2 linked regions of the Aliamphritea hakodatensis genome follow. The protein of the gene in region 1 binds, or shares a complex with, the protein of each later gene. Links are inferred from orthologs where the notes say so. Each region holds a gene or a part of one and is shown on either strand. Other genes may lie near its edges.

What was found.
Region 2: the proteins of uvrA (region 1) and mfd are in contact, whole or in part, in a crystal structure (PDB 4DFC), measured with the Escherichia coli proteins. The link is inferred for Aliamphritea hakodatensis from one-to-one orthologs.

Annotation. Positions count from the first base shown.
Region 1 is NZ_AP025281.1:564,875-572,195, reverse strand. What follows is about bases 397-3,750. They hold uvrA (excinuclease ABC subunit UvrA), read left to right. Parts: upstream 397-727; coding sequence 728-3,550; downstream 3,551-3,750. Other genes in these bases: PCI15_RS02505 (phosphate/phosphite/phosphonate ABC transporter substrate-binding protein), read right to left, coding at 3,528-3,750; ssb (single-stranded DNA-binding protein), read right to left, coding at 397-504. Also shown: more of ssb, read right to left, coding at 1-396; more of PCI15_RS02505, read right to left, coding at 3,751-4,349; PCI15_RS02500 (fatty acid desaturase), read right to left, coding at 4,346-5,284; PCI15_RS02495 (helix-turn-helix domain-containing protein), read left to right, coding at 5,442-6,275; hutG (N-formylglutamate deformylase), read right to left, coding at 6,272-7,087; hutI (imidazolonepropionase), read right to left, coding at 7,077-7,321. UniProt on the Escherichia coli protein: The UvrABC repair system catalyzes the recognition and processing of DNA lesions. UvrA is an ATPase and a DNA-binding protein. A damage recognition complex composed of 2 UvrA and 2 UvrB subunits scans DNA for abnormalities.
Region 2 is NZ_AP025281.1:1,932,306-1,943,603, reverse strand. Bases 2,981-6,952 are described here. They hold mfd (transcription-repair coupling factor), read left to right. Parts: upstream 2,981-3,305; coding sequence 3,306-6,752; downstream 6,753-6,952. Other genes in these bases: PCI15_RS08855 (CsiV family protein), read left to right, coding at 6,749-6,952; PCI15_RS08865 (glyceraldehyde-3-phosphate dehydrogenase), read right to left, coding at 2,981-3,006. Outside these bases: PCI15_RS08870 (Na(+)-translocating NADH-quinone reductase subunit A), read right to left, coding at 1-1,227; more of PCI15_RS08865, read right to left, coding at 1,558-2,980; more of PCI15_RS08855, read left to right, coding at 6,953-7,498; PCI15_RS08850 (gamma-glutamylcyclotransferase family protein), read left to right, coding at 7,634-8,191; PCI15_RS08845 (helix-turn-helix domain-containing protein), read left to right, coding at 8,237-9,010; aromatic amino acid exporter YddG, read left to right, coding at 9,108-9,995; PCI15_RS08835 (hypothetical protein), read right to left, coding at 10,058-10,585; PCI15_RS08830 (mechanosensitive ion channel family protein), read right to left, coding at 10,791-11,298. UniProt on the Escherichia coli protein: Couples transcription and DNA repair by recognizing RNA polymerase (RNAP) stalled at DNA lesions. Mediates ATP-dependent release of RNAP and its truncated transcript from the DNA, and recruitment of nucleotide excision repair machinery to the damaged site.

The sequences.
Region 1 (7,321 bases):
CTTCTGGTATTGCTGCTGAGGCGCCTGTTGCTGAGGGGGTTGCTGATACTGCTGTTGCGGGGCCTGCTGCTGAGGCGGTTGCTGATATTGCTGTTGCGGTGCCTGTTGCTGCTGTGGCGCCTGCTGCTGATAGCCACCCTGCTGCTGATAACCGCCATTATTGTCGCCACGGCCATCCAGCATCTGCATTTCGCTGGCAACGATTTCGGTGGTGTAACGGTCCTGACCGCTCTGATCCTGCCATTTCCGGGTCCGCAGTGAACCTTCCAGATACACTTTAGAACCTTTACGCAGGTATTCACCGGCAATTTCTGCCAGACGGTTAAAGAACACCACACGGTGCCATTCGGTACGCTCCTGCTGCTGACCTGTCTGCTTATCTTTCCAGCTTTCAGACGTCGCTACAGTAATGTTGGTAACCGCGTTGCCGCTGGGCATGTACTTAGTATCCGGGTCATTACCCAGGTTACCAATCAGAATGACTTTGTTAATACCGCGTGCCATTGAATTCTCCACTCCCCCCAGCGTCCTGCGGGGCTATATTACATCTGTTGATCTTGGTTCGGCCCCGGACGGTGGCCGATTCATTTTCCTGGCGCCAAGCATAGCATATTTACCCCTCTGAACACTCATCAATTATCTGTATAAATAAACAGCTTTTTAGGGTGCTTTTATATAGCATCTGCCTCTATAATTGACTCCTTTTGCGCACAAGTCGGACATACTGATGGAACAAATCCTGGTTCGCGGGGCCCGTACCCACAATCTTAAGAATATCGATCTGGAAATTCCCCGCGATAAGCTGGTTGTTATCACCGGGCTTTCCGGGTCAGGCAAGTCATCGCTGGCATTTGACACCCTCTATGCAGAAGGCCAGCGCCGTTATGTTGAATCGCTGTCGACCTATGCCCGGCAATTCCTGTCGGTCATGGAAAAGCCCGATGTCGATCACATCGAAGGCCTGTCACCGGCAATCTCCATCGAGCAGAAGTCTACTTCTCATAACCCCCGTTCTACCGTGGGCACCATTACTGAGATTTATGATTACCTGCGTTTGCTGTTTGCCCGTGCCGGTGAGCCCCGCTGCCCGGACCACGACCTGCCACTTGCCGCCCAAACTGTCAGCCAGATGGTTGATCAGGTATTAGCCTTGCCGGAAGGCAGCAAGCTGATGTTACTGGCCCCCATTGTTCAGGGCCGCAAAGGTGAGCACTTACACACCATAAGCGAGTTGAAAACCCAGGGGTTTGTCCGTGCCCGTATCAATGGTATTGTGGTTGATATCGACAGCGCGCCGGAACTGGACAAAAACAAGAAACACGACATTGAAGCCGTGGTTGACCGGTTTAAAGTCCGCCCGGATTTACAGGCCCGTCTGGCGGAATCATTCGAAACCGCACTGAACCTGACCGATGGCATTGCCACCGTTTGCTACATGGACGGCGATGGGGAAGACATGGTGTTCTCAGCCCGTTTTGCTTGTCCGAAATGTGGCCACAGCATCCAGGAACTTGAACCGCGGATGTTCTCATTCAACAACCCTCACGGGGCCTGTTCTTCCTGTGACGGCCTGGGTGTAAAACAGTTCTTTGACCCGAAAAAAGTCGTCAGCGATTCAAGCCTGACACTTTCTGAAGGGGCAATCCGGGGCTGGGACCGCCGGGCACTGTATTACTTCCAGCAGTTAAAAGCCGTTGCCGCCCATTACGATTTTGACATCAACACCCCGTTTGGCGAGCTTAGCGCCAAGCAGCAAAAGGTCATTCTGCAGGGCAGCGGTAAAGACAATATTGCCTTTAAGTACCTGAATGACCGGGGCGATTCCATCAGCAAATCCCACCCGTTTGAAGGGGTACTGAACAACCTGGAACGCCGTTACCGGGAAACCGAATCAGAAATGGTCCGTGAAGACCTGTCCAAATACATCAATATGCAGTCCTGCCCGTCCTGTGACGGCAGCCGTCTGCGCCGCGATGCCCGCCATGTATTCATTGCCACCGAGACCCTGCCAGAAATCGTTGAGATGGCCATCGGTGACTGCTATGACTACTTTGAAACCCTCAAGCTAAGTGGCAAACGCGGTGAAATCGCCGACAAGATCGTCAAGGAAATCCGCCTGCGGCTGGCCTTTCTGGTCAACGTGGGTCTGGACTACCTGTCACTGGAACGCAGCGCCGAAACCCTGTCCGGCGGCGAAGCCCAGCGAATCCGTCTGGCCAGCCAGATCGGTGCCGGCCTCGTCGGCGTAATGTACATTCTGGATGAACCCTCAATCGGCTTGCACCAGCGGGATAACGACCGCCTGCTGAAGACTCTGGTTCATCTGCGGGATCTGGGTAATACCGTCATCGTAGTGGAACACGATGAAGACGCTATCCGTCTGGCGGATCATGTTATCGACGTGGGCCCGGGAGCCGGGGTACACGGCGGTGAAATCATCGCTCAGGGTACGCCACAGCAGGTAATGGATAACGTGAACTCCATTACCGGCGACTACATTTCCGGCCGCCGTAAAATTGAAATACCCAGCAAGCGCAACACACCGGATGGCCGCTGGCTGAAACTTCTGGGGGCTACCGGTAACAACCTTAACAAGGTGAATCTGGAGATTCCGCTGGGTCTGTTAACCTGTGTAACAGGGGTCTCCGGCTCCGGTAAATCCACCCTGATCAACGGCACGCTTTATCCGCTGGCAGCCACCGAACTGAACAAGGCGACTACCCTTGATGCCGCCCCGCATCAGGAGATTGACGGCCTGAAACAGATGGATAAGGTCATCGATATTGACCAGAGTCCGATTGGCCGAACACCGCGCTCAAACCCGGCAACCTACACCGGCATTTTCACTCCGATCCGGGAACTGTTTGCCGGCACCCAGGAAGCCCGTGCACGGGGTTACAAGCCCGGCCGCTTCAGCTTCAACGTCAAAGGCGGCCGCTGTGAAGCCTGTCAGGGTGACGGGGTCATCAAGGTAGAAATGCACTTCTTGCCGGACGTATACGTGCCCTGCGACGTCTGTAAAGGCAAACGCTATAACCGCGAAACACTTGAAGTGAAATACAAGGGTAAGAGCATCGACGAAGTACTGGAAATGACCGTTGAAGACGGCCGTGAATTCTTCGATGCAATTCCGGCACTGGCCCGCCGCCTGCAAACTCTGATTGACGTAGGTCTGAGCTACATCCGTCTGGGTCAGGCTGCTACTACTCTCTCCGGCGGTGAAGCCCAGCGGGTGAAACTGGCCAAGGAACTGAGTAAACGGGACACCGGCAAGACTCTGTATATTCTGGACGAGCCGACCACCGGCCTGCACTTCTATGATATTCAGCAGCTGCTGAACGTGCTGTATCGCTTACGGGATCACGGCAACACCATTGTGGTCATCGAACATAATCTGGATGTGATTAAAACCGCGGACTGGATTGTCGACCTGGGGCCGGAAGGCGGCACCAAAGGCGGCCACATCATCGCGACCGGCACCCCGGAAGACGTTGCCGCTACCGAGCACTCCTACACCGGCCAGTTCCTTAAGCCGTTGCTGGAACGCTAACCTCTGTCAGACCATGTTTCTGCATCGCCCCGGTCAGCCGGGGCGACAGAAACAGATAGTCGGAAACATTTCGCTCCACCAGCCCGTCCAAAAGCAAATCTGCTTTCAGAGATTCATCCAGCGTTGCAATCCCCCGCATCAGGCTCTGGCGGATCTCTCCGGCATAGCCGCTGACTCCGCTGATCATCGGCAGACAGGGCGTCGGCTCACTGAAACCTATCACCTGCAAGGTTTCCGCTGCCGGCTCATAACGCTGTGCCAGCGCCCAGCTCACTGCGTCTATTGTCGCGATATCTGCCTCTCCTGCTGCCAGCATCTGCACTGAACGGCGGTGGCTGCCGGAAACACTGAAACTCCCCAGAGATTCAGCAGCAAGGCTGTAAAGCAGCGCAGAAAAACCCGACTGAGAATCCGTTGCGTTCACTGCGGCCCGCAGCGGCACCGAAGGCTCTGCAAGCCTGCAACCACTGAGACAAACAGTATCGGCATTCACCCCCGGCGCTGCCACTATCACGCTGTTGTACTCCCCTGCACCGCAACCTTCCAACCGGTAAACGGGACTGCCCAGTAAAGAGGTCTGCTTATACAGCCCCTGCGCAAAGGGTAATCCACAGGTTTGTCCGATCAGTAAATCCGGTGAACACCATTGCTGCACAAGGTCACCGCCCCCGGTCAGTGTCTCAGGTACAGTAATTTCAGCGGCAAGATCCTCCCGCAATACCCCAGCCAGATGCTGCCACACAGCGGCATGCTGGTCCTGCAGTTCCGGCCAGTCATACATAGGTAAGCGGGCAATCATCCGACCACCTCGCCGGAATTCTGCTGAACCGGAGTATCCTGCGTAACCGGCATCTGCGGATGGGATACCGGCTCTTTAGCCTGCAAGAAATATTCTTTAAACACCTGACGATAATTGTCATACCGGTACTGCTGGTTATCCGCCAGAAACTGTTCACGCTGTTCCCGGTACAGCGCCGGCAAACGGTACCAGGCCACACCGGGACACTGGTGATGCACGGCGTGAAAATTATTGTTCAGAAACAGAAAGGCCAGCGCCCCCCGGTCTTCAACCACTACGGTACGGGCCGCCACCGCAAAGTGTGCCCGGTGTTCCAGAAAGGTACGAATCTTGAGAATCGACAACCCCCCGTAGGCACACAGTAAATATATCCAGAGACTCACCTGCGCCACTTCAGCCAGCCACCACAGCACCGGGAGCAACCCCAGCAGATGCATCAGATACGCGCGGATCACCGGCCAGTCACCGGACATCACCGCCCGCAGATCACTCCGGTAGAACAGCCACATAGACAACGCCGGACCAATCAGCATCCGCCCCAGCAAACTGTTATTAAAATTGTAAATATCCCTGACGGCCGTCGGCATCGCCTGCCACCGTTGCGGATCAACATAATGCGACTCCGGATCATCGTAGGGGTCCGTCAGATTTTCATCCTGATGGTGAATAAGATGGCTGTCCCGGAAGCGCTCATAAGGCAGAAAAATACCGATTGGCAGGAAGACCAGCAGCTCATTCAGCCAGCGCCAGCCGGTAGGATGATTATGTAACACTTCATGCTGTAACGAAGATTGCAATGCCAGAACCACCGGTAAACTCAGCCATACAAGAGCACTCCACTGCACCGCTGACATTGCCAGCCACCAACTGCCGTAACAGGCAATTATCAGCAATAAAGTTGGCCACTCAATCCGGAATCTGCATTTGGCAGGCATAACTATCTCCTTAAGTATCAATAAGAAAAGCATATGCCCTGACATTCGGTGAGGCTATTTGTGAATTTGTAATTTATGCATAATATTTACAGCATTAATGTTATTTTGTTGTATAAATACATAAATCGTTACTTTTACAAAACAACAGGTGATCAGCATGGATAAACGGGAAATTGCCCCTGTGTTTCGTGAGCGTCTGAAAGATTTGCTGGCACAGTCCGGCCTTAACCCGAGCGAGTTTGCCCGCCAGTGCCAGCTGGACCGCTCGGCCATGAGCCAGTTTCTTGATCCGGCGAACCTGCGCCTGCCCCGTGCCGAAGCACTGATGCGCATCGCCGCCGCCCAGGGTGTGTCAATCGACTGGCTGCTAGGTGTGACCGGTGCCAGCGATGCCAGCCTGCAGGTATCCAGCAGTGCTGAAATTGAACTGATACCGGATCAGGCCCAGCATTCCCCCCTCACCCAGTGGCGGGCAGAAATTAACGGCGGCAAAACCCGCTATGTGCCGGCTTATCTGCCGGACATGCTCAGCCTGCCGGAGCTGGTCAATCATGAGCTGGAGCCTCACAGAGCCTCAGCCCGGTACAACTTCGGGGAAGATTTACTGAAAACCGTTCAGGAACGGGGTAATGATCTGGAAATATGTATGCCAGTACAGGCCCTTCATGAACTGGCACAGGGTCAGGGCATCTGGCAGAACATTCCCAGGCCGTTACGGCTCGCCCAGTTTGATTACATGGCCCGGCTCATTGATGAACACTATCCGACCCTGCGGGTACATTTTTATGACCGGCTGAAACACTATTCCGCGCCATTAACCGTATTCGGCAACCAGCGGGCAGCGATTTATCTGGGCGGTACCTATCTGATGGTCACCGGCAGTGAGCAAATCAGCGGGCTGTCCAGACACTTCGATCATCTGGTGAGAGTTGCCGACATACTGCCCCATCAGGCCAGCCAGCTGTGTCTCGAAATTAAACAAACCGTCTAATGCTGCAGGGCATCCAGTAAGTGCTGGGTAATCTGCCGCAACAGCGGCTGCACATGGCACAGTTTTTTAGGGTCGATCTGATAGGCATCAAAACGCTTGGCAGTGAAGGCATCATCCGCCAGATAAGTACCCTGTGACAGTTCCAGTTGCAGGCTCTCAATACCTTCAGCCGGCTGACCGAAATGACGGGTGATAAAGCCGCCTTTAAAGCGGCCATCGGTTACACAGGTAAACCGGCCATCAGCACAGGCCAGTGCCTCCAACTGCGCCGTTAAGCCAAACCGGCAACTGGCACCGCTGTTGCTACCAAAATTGAAATCCGGCAAACGGCCATCGAACAGCATCGGCACCCGTGGTGCAATACTGTGCGCATCAAACAGCATCGCGTTGCCATGCACTGCCTTCAGTCGGTCCAGCTCGTTACGGATCTGCTGATGATAAGGCCGCCAGATCTGCTGCTTGTAGCGCTCCCGTTCATCTTCATCCGGTTCCTGTCCGGGTAAAAACAGGCTGTCATCGGTAAAGCTGATGGCCGGAAACAGCCCCGTCACCTTGCCCGTATACAAAGGCTTGTCATCCAGCGAACGGTTCAGATCAAGCACATAGCGGGAATAATTCGCACGGATTACCCCCACCCCCAACTCACTCAGAAAACTGTACAGTTCAGGGATAAACCAGTCGGTATCGGCCAGTTGCAGGGCCGATGCGGTCAGCCCACTGGCGACGGCATCGGTCAGTTGTAATCCTGAATGCGGCATGCTGACCAACAGCGGTGTTGTCCCCGGCGTAAACTCAAACGGATCAGATATCACGGCGTACACCTCGCTTCACTCTGGCTTTGTTAAGGCGTCCCCCTAACCAATAGCTTAGCTCAGCAGGTGATTCTATGTTCCAGCAGACGAAATCAGCCTGCTTACCCGGTGTTAGCGTACCGTGGGTTTTATCCAGCCCCAGCGCCCGGGCAGCGTGACATGTCACGCCTGCCAGCGCTTCTTCCGGTGTAAAGCCGAACAGGGTGCAGGCCATATTCATCATCAGCCGTAACG
Region 2 (11,298 bases), 1.4 Mb from region 1 along the record:
CTCCAGACAACCCAGCGCAATCGCGTTCTCCATATCACCGACAACCAGTGCACGCAGCAGCTGAGTTGGCAGGATATCCAGCGGCATCAGTTCTTCAAACTGACCAACAGGCAGCATTGCACGTTCCGAACCGTTAGTGGTTGTGGTGAACGCAAACTTTTTACCCTTAGATAACGCCGAAGCAAACATATTCAGGACAGAGAACTTCTCGCTACCCGGTGCAACCCAGCCCATGAACTCACGTTCGCGGCCTTCCAGCAACACAGATACCTGGCTGGCATAACGTCCCAGGTATGCAAACGCACCACTGGCATTACGGCCATTCAGGATTGAGCCACTGATCACACGGTTATCACCACTTACCAGACGGCCTGCAGTCAGCTCTTCCAGATCTGCGCCCACACGGGTACGCAACAGCGTCGGAGCACTTACCTGAGGTCCCGCCAGTGCCACTACACGGTCGGTAAATAATTTACCTGTGGTAAACAACTTACCGACTGCGATGACATCCTGGTAACCGATCGTCCAGACAGTCTTCTTTTCAGAGGCCGGATCCAGGAAGTGAATATGCGTACCGGCATTGCCCGCCGGATGCACACCTGAAAACTCGGCAACGTTAACACCATCAGCAGACGGCACATCAGCACCTGATGCTTTACACAGGTGAACCTGCGCCAGCTTACCCAGCAGCGTCAGACCCTGACTGAAAGCATCTTTCTGTTCAGCGATAATCACGGCAGGATCTGCCGCCAGCGGATTAGTATCCATCGCTGTCACAAAGATTGATGATGGTTTTGTACCGGGAGCCGGTACTTTACTGAATGGCCGGGTCCGTAATGCGGTCCACTGGCCCGACGCAACCAGGGTTTCTTCAACCTGTTCCGCCGTCACTGACGCCAACTGGCTGGCATCGTATTTTGTAAACTCTACAGCTTCATCGCCATCGACTTCGATCACAACAGACTGCAAAGCCCTTTTCTCACCACGATTAATTGCTTTAACCACACCTGCCGCAGGGGCTGTGTAATTAACACCAACCGTTTTTTTGTCGGTAAAGATCACTTGACCGAGTTTAACCCGGTCTCCCGCCTTAACCAGCATCGTAGGTTTCATACCTATGTAATCGAAGCCGATCACGGCGACGGTCTTTGCCTCAACAGCTGCAGATACAGACTGTTCAGGCGCGCCCGTTATAGGTAGATCCAGACCCTTGTTGATCTTGATCATCCGCCTCACCCAATTTCTATTATAATTTTTCAGGACTCCGGACCTTCATCAAGGGTCTGACGCACAACTATTTGTTCACTTTTCAGGCAAAAAAATAGCCATATGCCAGGCTCTGAATTCAGGTGGAGCTATCCCAACCTTAAAACTGGTCTAGTATAAGGTTCAGGCGGTAAATTTTCTACAAAACCGTCCGATAAACGCCGGTTTTAGATCAAGAAATGAGTAACTCTCATATATCAATAAGGAATAGGCTTATTCCAAAAAGACATATAAGAAAAAAACCAAAAAAAACCGCCCAAACAGGCGGTTTTTCGTTTATTTTTTAGACAATTAAGCGTCAGTGTGACGGGTTGCCTTAGGGAAGGCCGGCAAAGTGCACTGAGCCATACGGTGCGCCATGCGAATAACCTGACAGCTGTAACCGAACTCGTTATCGTACCAAACATACAGTACGCAACGGTTACCTTCAGCAATGGTCGCCAGAGAATCAACAACACCGGCTGCACGGGAGCCAACGAAATCACTGGATACCGCTTCCGGAGAGTTGCTGTAGTCGATCTGCTTCTGCAGTGGAGAGTGCAGCGCCTGATGACGCAGGAACGCGTTCAGCGTTTCTTTATCAGTCTCTTTATCCAGGTTCAGGTTCAGAATCGCCATTGAAACGTTTGGCGTAGGAACACGGATCGCATTACCGGTCAGCTTACCTTCCAGCTGTGGCAGCGCCTTGGATACAGCCTTCGCCGCACCGGTCTCAGTGATAACCATGTTCAGACCGGCAGCACGGCCACGACGGTCACCTTTATGATAGTTATCAATCAGGTTCTGATCGTTGGTGTACGCGTGAACAGTCTCAACGTGACCGTTGGTTACGCCGTACTCAGCATCGATCGCCTTCAGGACAGGAGAGATTGCGTTAGTGGTGCAGGACGCCGCAGACAGTACAGTATCGCTGTCTTCGATATCGCCGTGGTTAACACCCATAACGATATTCTTAACGCCTTTACCCGGTGCAGTCAGAGCAACCTTGGCAACACCCTTGGATTTCAGGTGCAGAGACAGGCCGTCTTTATCACGCCAGATACCGGTGTTATCCAGTACCAGCGCATTGTTAATCCCATGCGCGGTGTAATCAACCTGATCAGGACCGTCAGAGTAGATAACCTTGATCATATTGCCATTAGCAATGATCGCCTGATTTTCTTCATCTACACGGATAGTTCCGCGGAAAGAACCGTGTACAGAGTCACGGCGCAGCAGGCTGGCACGCTTCTCAAGATCCTTGGCAGCCTTACCTTTACGTACCACAATTGCACGCAAACGCAGCGACTGACCACCACCGGTACGTTCGATCAGCAAACGCGCCAGCAGACGGCCGATACGGCCAAAACCGTACAGGACAACATCAGTACCCTGAGACGCTTCACCACCGATTACCGGAGCCAGCTCTTCAGCCAGGAAGTCTTCCAGAGATGCACCGTTACCTTCCTTACGGAATTTAACAGCCAGCTTACCCACGTCAACGTGAGCGCTGTTTACATCCATCTTATCCAGTGCCTGCAGTACCGGGAAAGTATCAAAAACAGACAGTTCCTGATCTTCAACCTGACGTACAAAACGGTGGGCCTTCAACACATTCACGACTGAACGCTTAATCAGCAGGCGACCGTACACAGACGATTCAATGTTTTTATCACGGTACAGACGCCCGATCAGCGGGATCATCTCTTCAGCTAATGCTTCGCGACCTTTCCAGTCAGCTAACACTTGTTCTTGGCTCACGGCTTGCTCCAAAAATAGGCAATATAGAAAGTAGTCAAAATAGCAGCAATGTTTGCTGGCCGGCATTATCCTCTTTTCTCAGGCTGCGGGCAAATGCCAATCGGGAATTTTTCTCGCCAAAAGGTAGACTTGTCATAATTGACCAACTCTGATGAAACCCCGGCAAAAAAACATTATTCGCAGTTTTTGTAGTAAAAATACAAAGCTTTTCCGCTACGCTGACAACAACATATGTACATTTCGGAATTCCACCGTAACATAAGCAGCCTTTTAGCAGATTTAACAGGACATCAGTGCACGTGTTTGCCGCAGAATACCAGCTACCGGAAAAAGATGGCGATATCCGCCGCATAGGCGCCCTTCATGGCAGCGCCCGTGGATTATTCATTGCCGATATCGCCCGCCAGCATGACGGTTTACTGCTGTGCATCACCAACGACACCGATACCGCCACCCGGCTGGAAAGCGAAATCAGCTTTTTCAGCCCGCAGAACACACCGGCACCGCTGCTGTTCGCCGACTGGGAAACCCTGCCCTATGACAGCTTTTCCCCGCACCAGGATATTATTTCCCAGCGTATCAGCACCCTGTACAGCCTGCCCCGGCAAAAGAAAGGCGTTCTAATTGTCCCGCTGAGCACCCTGATGCACCGGATTGCCCCGCCGCGCTTTCTTGCGGGCAACGTACTGATGCTTGATACCGGCCAGACGCTGGACACCGACAAAATGCGCCTCCAGCTTACCGACGCAGGTTACCGGCAAAGCGATAACGTCTATGAACACGGTGAGTTCACTATCCGCGGTTCGATCATTGACATCTTCCCTATGGGTAGCCAGCTGCCTTACCGGATCGACCTGTTCGATGATGAAATTGACACACTGCGCACCTTTGACCCGGAAACCCAGCGTTCCCTCGATAAAGTCGACAGCATTCGCCTGCTGCCAGCCAAAGAATTCCCGTTTGATACCGACGCCATCAGAGCTTTTAAACAGCACTGGCGGGAAACCTTTGATGTAGACTATAAACGCTGCCCTACCTATACGGACGTCAGCGCAGGGATTACACCGCCAGGGATTGAGTACTACCACCCCCTGTTTTTTGGTGACAGCGCCACGCTGTTCGACTATCTGCCAGACAACACCCTGGTCATCGCCGAACATGATCTCGAACAGCACGCTGAACATTTCTGGCAGGAAGTGGGTAACCGCTACGAAGAACGCCGTTACGACATTGAAAAGCCGATTTTACCGCCGCAACAGCTGTTTCTTTCCAGCCAGGATCTGTTCAGCACGCTTAAACCTGCCCGCCGGGTTCAGCTGCAGAAAGAAAACCTGACAGCCAAAGCCGGCCGCTATAACCTGAGCTGCACTGAGCCGCCAACCCTGACGATAAACGCTCAGCATAACCAGCCGCTGGCAGAGCTGAAAACATTCCTCGACAGCTGTCAGGAACGGGTATTGTTCTGTGCCGAATCCGCCGGCCGCCGTGAAGCCCTGCTGGAACTGCTGGCGCGGATTGACATCAAACCTGATGTTACCGACAGCTTGGATACCTTTTTAACCACAGATGCTTCGGTCAGTATCACCATTTATCCCCTTGAAAAAGGACTGGTACTGCCCGGCAAGTTTCAGCTGATCAGCGAAAACCAACTGTTCGGCCAGCAGGTATTCCAACGCAGACGCCGCAGCCGGGATCAGGAACAGTCCGATCAGGTCATTCGTAACCTGACAGAACTCAACATAGGCTCACCTGTGGTTCATATTGACCACGGGGTGGGCCGCTATCAGGGCCTGGTGACACTGGACCTGGATGCCCAGACGTCAGAATTTCTGATGCTGGAATATGCCAATGAATCAAAACTGTACGTGCCGGTTGCCTCCCTCCATCTGATCAGCCGCTACAGCGGTGCCGGTGATGACCTGGCCCCGCTGCACCGCCTGGGCACCGAACAGTGGAGCAAAGCCCGCCGTAAAGCCGCCGAAAAGGTCCGCGACACCGCCGCCGAACTGCTCGACATCTACGCCCGCCGTGCGGCCCGCAAAGGCTTCAGATTCAGCGCGCCGGATGAACATTACGCCAGCTTCAGCGCGGCCTTCCCGTTCGAAGAAACTGTCGATCAGGCCAACGCCATTCAGTCAGTCGTCAAAGACATGACCGCAAAACAGCCAATGGACCGCCTGGTATGCGGCGACGTGGGTTTTGGTAAAACCGAAGTCGCCATGCGGGCTGCATTTATGGCCGTACAAAGCACCAAGCAGGTTGCCGTACTGGTCCCCACCACCCTGCTGGCCCAGCAGCACTACGAAAACTTTAAAGACCGTTTCGCCGACTGGCCGGTCAACGTAGAACTGATCTCCCGCTTCCGCAGCGGCAAACAGACCAGCGCGGTACTGGACAAGATGGCAGAGGGTAAAATCGACATTGTTATCGGCACCCATAAACTTATTCAGAACGACATTAAGTTCGCTGATCTCGGACTGGTCATTATCGACGAAGAACACCGTTTTGGTGTGCAGCAGAAAGAGCGTCTTAAGTCACTGCGTTCTCAGGTGGACATCCTGACGCTGACCGCCACGCCAATTCCCCGTACCCTGAACATGGCAATGTCTGGCATCCGCGACCTGTCGATCATTGCCACGCCACCGGCGAAACGCCTGTCGGTAAAAACCTTCGTGCGTCAGGCAGACACACCGCTGAAAAAAGAAGCCATCCTCCGGGAACTGATGCGCGGCGGACAGGTGTACTACCTGCATAACGAAGTTAAAACCATCGAACAGACCGCGGAAGAAATCCGCGCCATGATTCCCGAGGCCCGGGTTGGCGTGGGGCACGGCCAGATGCGTGAACGTGAACTGGAACAGGTCATGACTGACTTTTACCACAAACGCTATAACGTACTGGTCTGCACCACCATTATCGAAACCGGCATCGACGTCCCGAATGCCAACACCATCATCATCGACCGGGCAGATAAATTCGGCCTGGCACAGCTGCACCAACTGCGCGGCCGTGTCGGGCGTTCACATCATCAGGCATATGCTTACCTGATGACCCCGCACCCGAAAGCCATGACCAGCGATGCGCACAAACGCCTTGAAGCCATCGAATCCGCCCATGACCTCGGCGCGGGCTTTACACTGGCAACCCACGACATGGAAATCCGCGGAGCCGGTGAATTGTTGGGTGAAGGCCAGAGCGGCCAGATCCAGAGCATCGGTTTCTCCCTGTATATGGAAATGCTGGAACAGGCGGTTGAGTCCATCAAAGAAGGCAAGACCCCGAATCTGGAACAGCCCCTGAAACAGGGCGTGGAAATCAATCTGCGGTTACCGGCACTGATTCCCGATGACTACCTGCCGGACGTCCACACCCGGCTGATTATGTACAAACGCATTGCCAGCGCCCGCAACGACATCGAACTCAAAGAGCTGCAAATTGAGATGATCGACCGCTTTGGCATTCTGCCCGAACAGAGCAAGAATCTGTTCCGCCAGACCTTGCTTAAACTTCAGGCCGACAATTTGGGTATTGTAAAAATTGATGCAGGCAGCGAAACTGGACGTATTGAGTTTGCAGCAGACACCCGGGTCGACCCGTTTACACTGGTCACCATGGTACAGAAACACCCACAAAAGTACCGGCTGGAAGGTGCCAGTCAGCTCAAGTTCACCTCGAACATGGATACAATAGAGCAACGTTTTAACTTTATAGAACAACTGCTTACACAACTGGCCAAACAATCATGACAAGTAACTTATTACGCCACATTTTCATTCCACTCAGCCTGACATTAACACTGGTTGCCAGCCAGGCCTGGGCAGCCACTTCGAACTACAAAGTAGAAGTCATGGTATTCAGCTATCAGGGAACTGACACACTGGATGATGAAGCCTGGCCGGAAATCACCAGCATTCCGCAAGTACCTAATGCCCGCAGCCTCGGCTACCGGGAAAATGGCAGCGGCTACTTTACCCGCCTTGGCCGGAATTCACTCAGCATGACCCGCCGACAGGCCGCACTGAGTAACAGCGCAGATTATCGCGTACTGTTTCATGAAGCCTGGATTCAGCCGGTTGGCAGCGTTGAAGGACGGCACACAATCCGCATTACCGGCGGCAGCATTCTGGACAACGGTCTGTACGAACTGGATGGCTATATCTCCATTGATAAAGGCCGCTACCTGCACTTCCGTAACAACCTCTTCATTAACCGGCAACTGACGCCAGCTCAGAGCCAGCAGCTGATACGGTTTAACGAACCAACACCTGAAGCGCTAACCGCACCGGAACAGCCGCAATCATTATCGACCGTTTTCGGTGACACCCCGGAGACAACTGTCGTTAACAGCTTCCCGGCTGACAATATAGTCTCGGACTTCCTGACCGCCCAGATGGAAGGCGGCCGGCGTATGCGCCGTGACGAAGTCCATTATATTGATCATCCGCTAATGGGAATTCTGGTGTACATCACCGGTTACGAATCCGGCAACTGATATTTGCCTGATACTGTCCGCTGACGCCCGTCAGCGGACAAGGCCCCCACTGTTCCATTTGCGACATCAGGCTATCTGCTCAAAATATCATCACGTACAATTGTCCGGCTGAACCCTTTACAGACAGGTATCACTATGCAGCCACATCCGCTATTCATCTACGGCAGCTTGCTGGACAAAGACATTCTCAGTTGCGTACTTGGCCGTAAGATCGACCCCGACATGGTGTGCCCTGCCCGCCTGGCTGACTTCGCCACCCACACCTACCCGAACGAAAGCTTCCCGCTGCTTAAATCCAGCCCCGGCCACTTCGCCACCGGCGAAGTCATATACGGACTGACTGAGACCGATTTTGACCGGATTAATTTCTACGAAGGGGATGAATACGGGTTTGGAGAACTGCAGGCGGAACTGACTGACGGCTCACTGATTACCGCCATTTATAACCGCTCAGAACCCATTGAAGCCAATACGCCTGAGTGGAACCTGACCTGCTGGCAGCGGGATGAAAAACCGTTATTCATGGGCATGTGTCAGCGCTATATGGCACTGTACGGCACCATGACCATCGATGAAGCCGATGTCATCTGGCAACAGCTGGTAAAAGAAAATCAGGCACGGAAATCACTGCCGACAGACAATACTCTGATAGACAGCCACACCCCTGAAGACCGCCTGGAAGAAAGCTTTTAAAGCTGCCGGTTGCCTGCCATAAGGGGGTTAAGGTATAACGCCCTTATGGATAATAAAGAACAACCTGCCACCATAGACACCGGCGCACTGACAGGCTTACAGCTGGATTTACGCAGCTACACCACCGACACTGAATCCCACAGCCATGACTATCATCAACTGGTGTTACCCGTAGCCGGCAATCTGGACATTCAGATTGGCAACACCGGCGGCCTGGTAGACAACTGTAAAGGTGCCATTATTGCCGCCGGCGCCGTACATGAATTTGCCGCACAAGGCAGCAACCGCTTTCTGGTCGCGGATATTCCCTACTCCCTTGCCCGACAACTTGAACAACTGCCTGCGTTCATTGAGCTGGATGACAGCCTCAGCCACTACGTACAGTTCCTGCACAGCCAGATGACCGGCCAGCAAACACAACAACCTTCCAGCCAGCAGCAAATGCTACTGTTACTGGTCCAACTGCTGAACGAACGCTTCACCGATACAGACAGCAACCCGGACGCCCGGGTCACTGCGGTTAAACGCTATATAGATAACCATTACGCTGAAGCCATTACCGCCCGGCAACTGGCATCAACAGCAAACCTCAGCCCCCGGCAGCTGGGCCAGATATTTAAAGCCCGGACAGGCATGACGCCGCAACAGTACTTACTGGAAAAACGCATGCAGACCGCCTGGCTGCTGTTAAGCAATTCGCAGGAACCGGTGCAAATCATTGCAGACAAGGTCGGTTACCGGAATCTGGCGGCATTCAGCGACCGTTTCCGTAAACATTTTGGCCACTCACCCCGCTACTTTCGTCAACACAGTGAATAAACACCATCGCAGCAAAGTTTTCCGCCGTCACGGCAAAGCGTCAACAGCACTCGCCACGTAGACTGACAGCATTCAATCACGCACATCAGGTAATGCTATGAAACAACGCCAGGCCACACTGATTGGCTTCAGTGCAATTCTGCTCTGGGGGACGCTCGCCCTATTCACCCGGCTGACTGACGGCCTGATTCCACCTTTTCAGCTGATGGCGATGAGCTTTGCAATCGCCTTCCTGCTTATGCTCAGCCGGTTTATCTTTCAGGGTCACCTCGGCCTGCGACACCTGAAACACCCTAAAAGGGTATGGCTGCTGGGAATTAGCGGTTATTTCGGTTATCACTTTTGCTTTTTCAGCGCGATGCAACTGGCACCGGCCGTCGAAGTCAGCCTGCTCGCCTATCTGTGGCCACTGCTAATCGTTTTGCTGGCCGGCCTTCTGCCCGGGGAATCACTGACACTGAAACATATCTGCGGTGCACTGCTGGCACTGCTGGGCTGCTGGTTGCTGATCAGCAAACCTGAAAGCGGTTTTGAAAGCCGTTACATCAATGGCTATTTACTGGCAATAAGCTGCGCCTTTATCTGGTCAGGCTACTCCGTACTGAGCCGGCTGATCAGCCAGGTATCCACCGATACCGTTGCCTGGTTTTGCGCGGGAACCTCCCTGCTGGCACTGATTTGCCATCTTGCACTGGAAACCACTGTCTGGCCCGAAAAAACTACCCAGTGGGCGGGCATTATCGGTCTGGGAATTGGCCCGGTGGGCATTGCATTCTTCACATGGGACTATGGTATCAAACGGGGAAACCTTCAGTTGCTCGGCGTACTGGCATACGCCGCCCCCCTGATTTCTACCCTGCTACTGGTCGCTGCCGGCCTGGCAGATACCAGTTGGACGCTTGCAGTTGCCAGCCTGACAATTGTTGCCGGATCACTGATCGCCGGTATTGGCAAAAAACCCACAAAACGCACACTCAGTACCTGATCCTACCATTCATACAAGCGCCGGCCGTGCCCCACTGAAGCCTGCCGGCCTCCTGCAACATTCTATTCAAGCATCTTTCGCACCAGCCAGTCTTCAGTATCAATTCCCAGATATTTTTCAATTTCCTGCTGTACGAACAAAGCCTGCTGCTTTTCGGTAAACCCTCCAACCAGCTTAATGTCCTCTCCGTTTTCAGGCACGGCAAACACCGCAAAGAAAATTGAATAGCCGTTGGTAGACACAAACTCCTTCTTCTGGCTGTATAGCCGTGTGATACCGCAGGTATCGACCACCTTCGCCCCCATCCAGTGAAGCGGAGAATGACTGACTGAAATATGCTTATCGGTGATCCGTATTCTGGTTTTATTAATCCAGCCGGCAATGGCTATATACGTCAGAATCACCGCCAGACAAAGACGGATTAACAGCGGAATATCCGCAAAGAAACCGCCCCCATAAGAGACACCGACCGCCAGAACAGTTATAAAAATATTGCTCAGCCGGAACCAGCTGTAAGAGATTTCAACCAGGTTATATCTGCGCTTAACCTGCATTTGCCTGGGCAATCCTATGCCCCCATACTTCGCCATATCACATCCCTGTATGACTATAAACCGGAGAACCACTTAACTAAAAGCGGCTTTATGTACCCACAATGCCTGCAGGAAAACCTGCCTGTGCGAATAACGGCACTGCCCGCATCCACAACATCAATGTACATAAGGGTATTTTAATATTCAACCGGCCTGAATACCCCTGACCTGACTCAGTTAAAACCGAATCAGATCATCCGCTTTATGCCGGCCGTTCTTCACTGGCCAGGCGCACTGCATCCGGCAGATGCACCGTTTGCGTCGGAAACGCAAAATCCGCCTCATGAGACTGAACAATATCAATCACCCGGCTCAGTACATCCTGTTTAATTTCATGGTACTGAACCCAGTCAGTTGTGCGGGTAAAGGTATAAATAAAGAAATCCAGCGATGAAGCACCAAAGCTGTTCAGGTTCACAATCAGCGTCTGGTTAGCATCAATGTCCGGATGCTGTTGCAGCATTGCTTTAACATCCGAGATCACGGCTGCCACCTTAGGGGCATCTTCATAGCGCAGGCCAATATTTTCATAGATACGCCGGTTAGTCATCCGGGAAGGGTTCTCTACAGAAATACTGGTAAACGTGGCATTCGGTACGTACAGCGGCCGCTTATCAAACGTACGGATACAGGTCTGACGCCAGCCAATATCCTCAACCGTACCTTCTATTTCCTGATCAGGAGACCGTATCCAGTCCCCCACCTTGAAT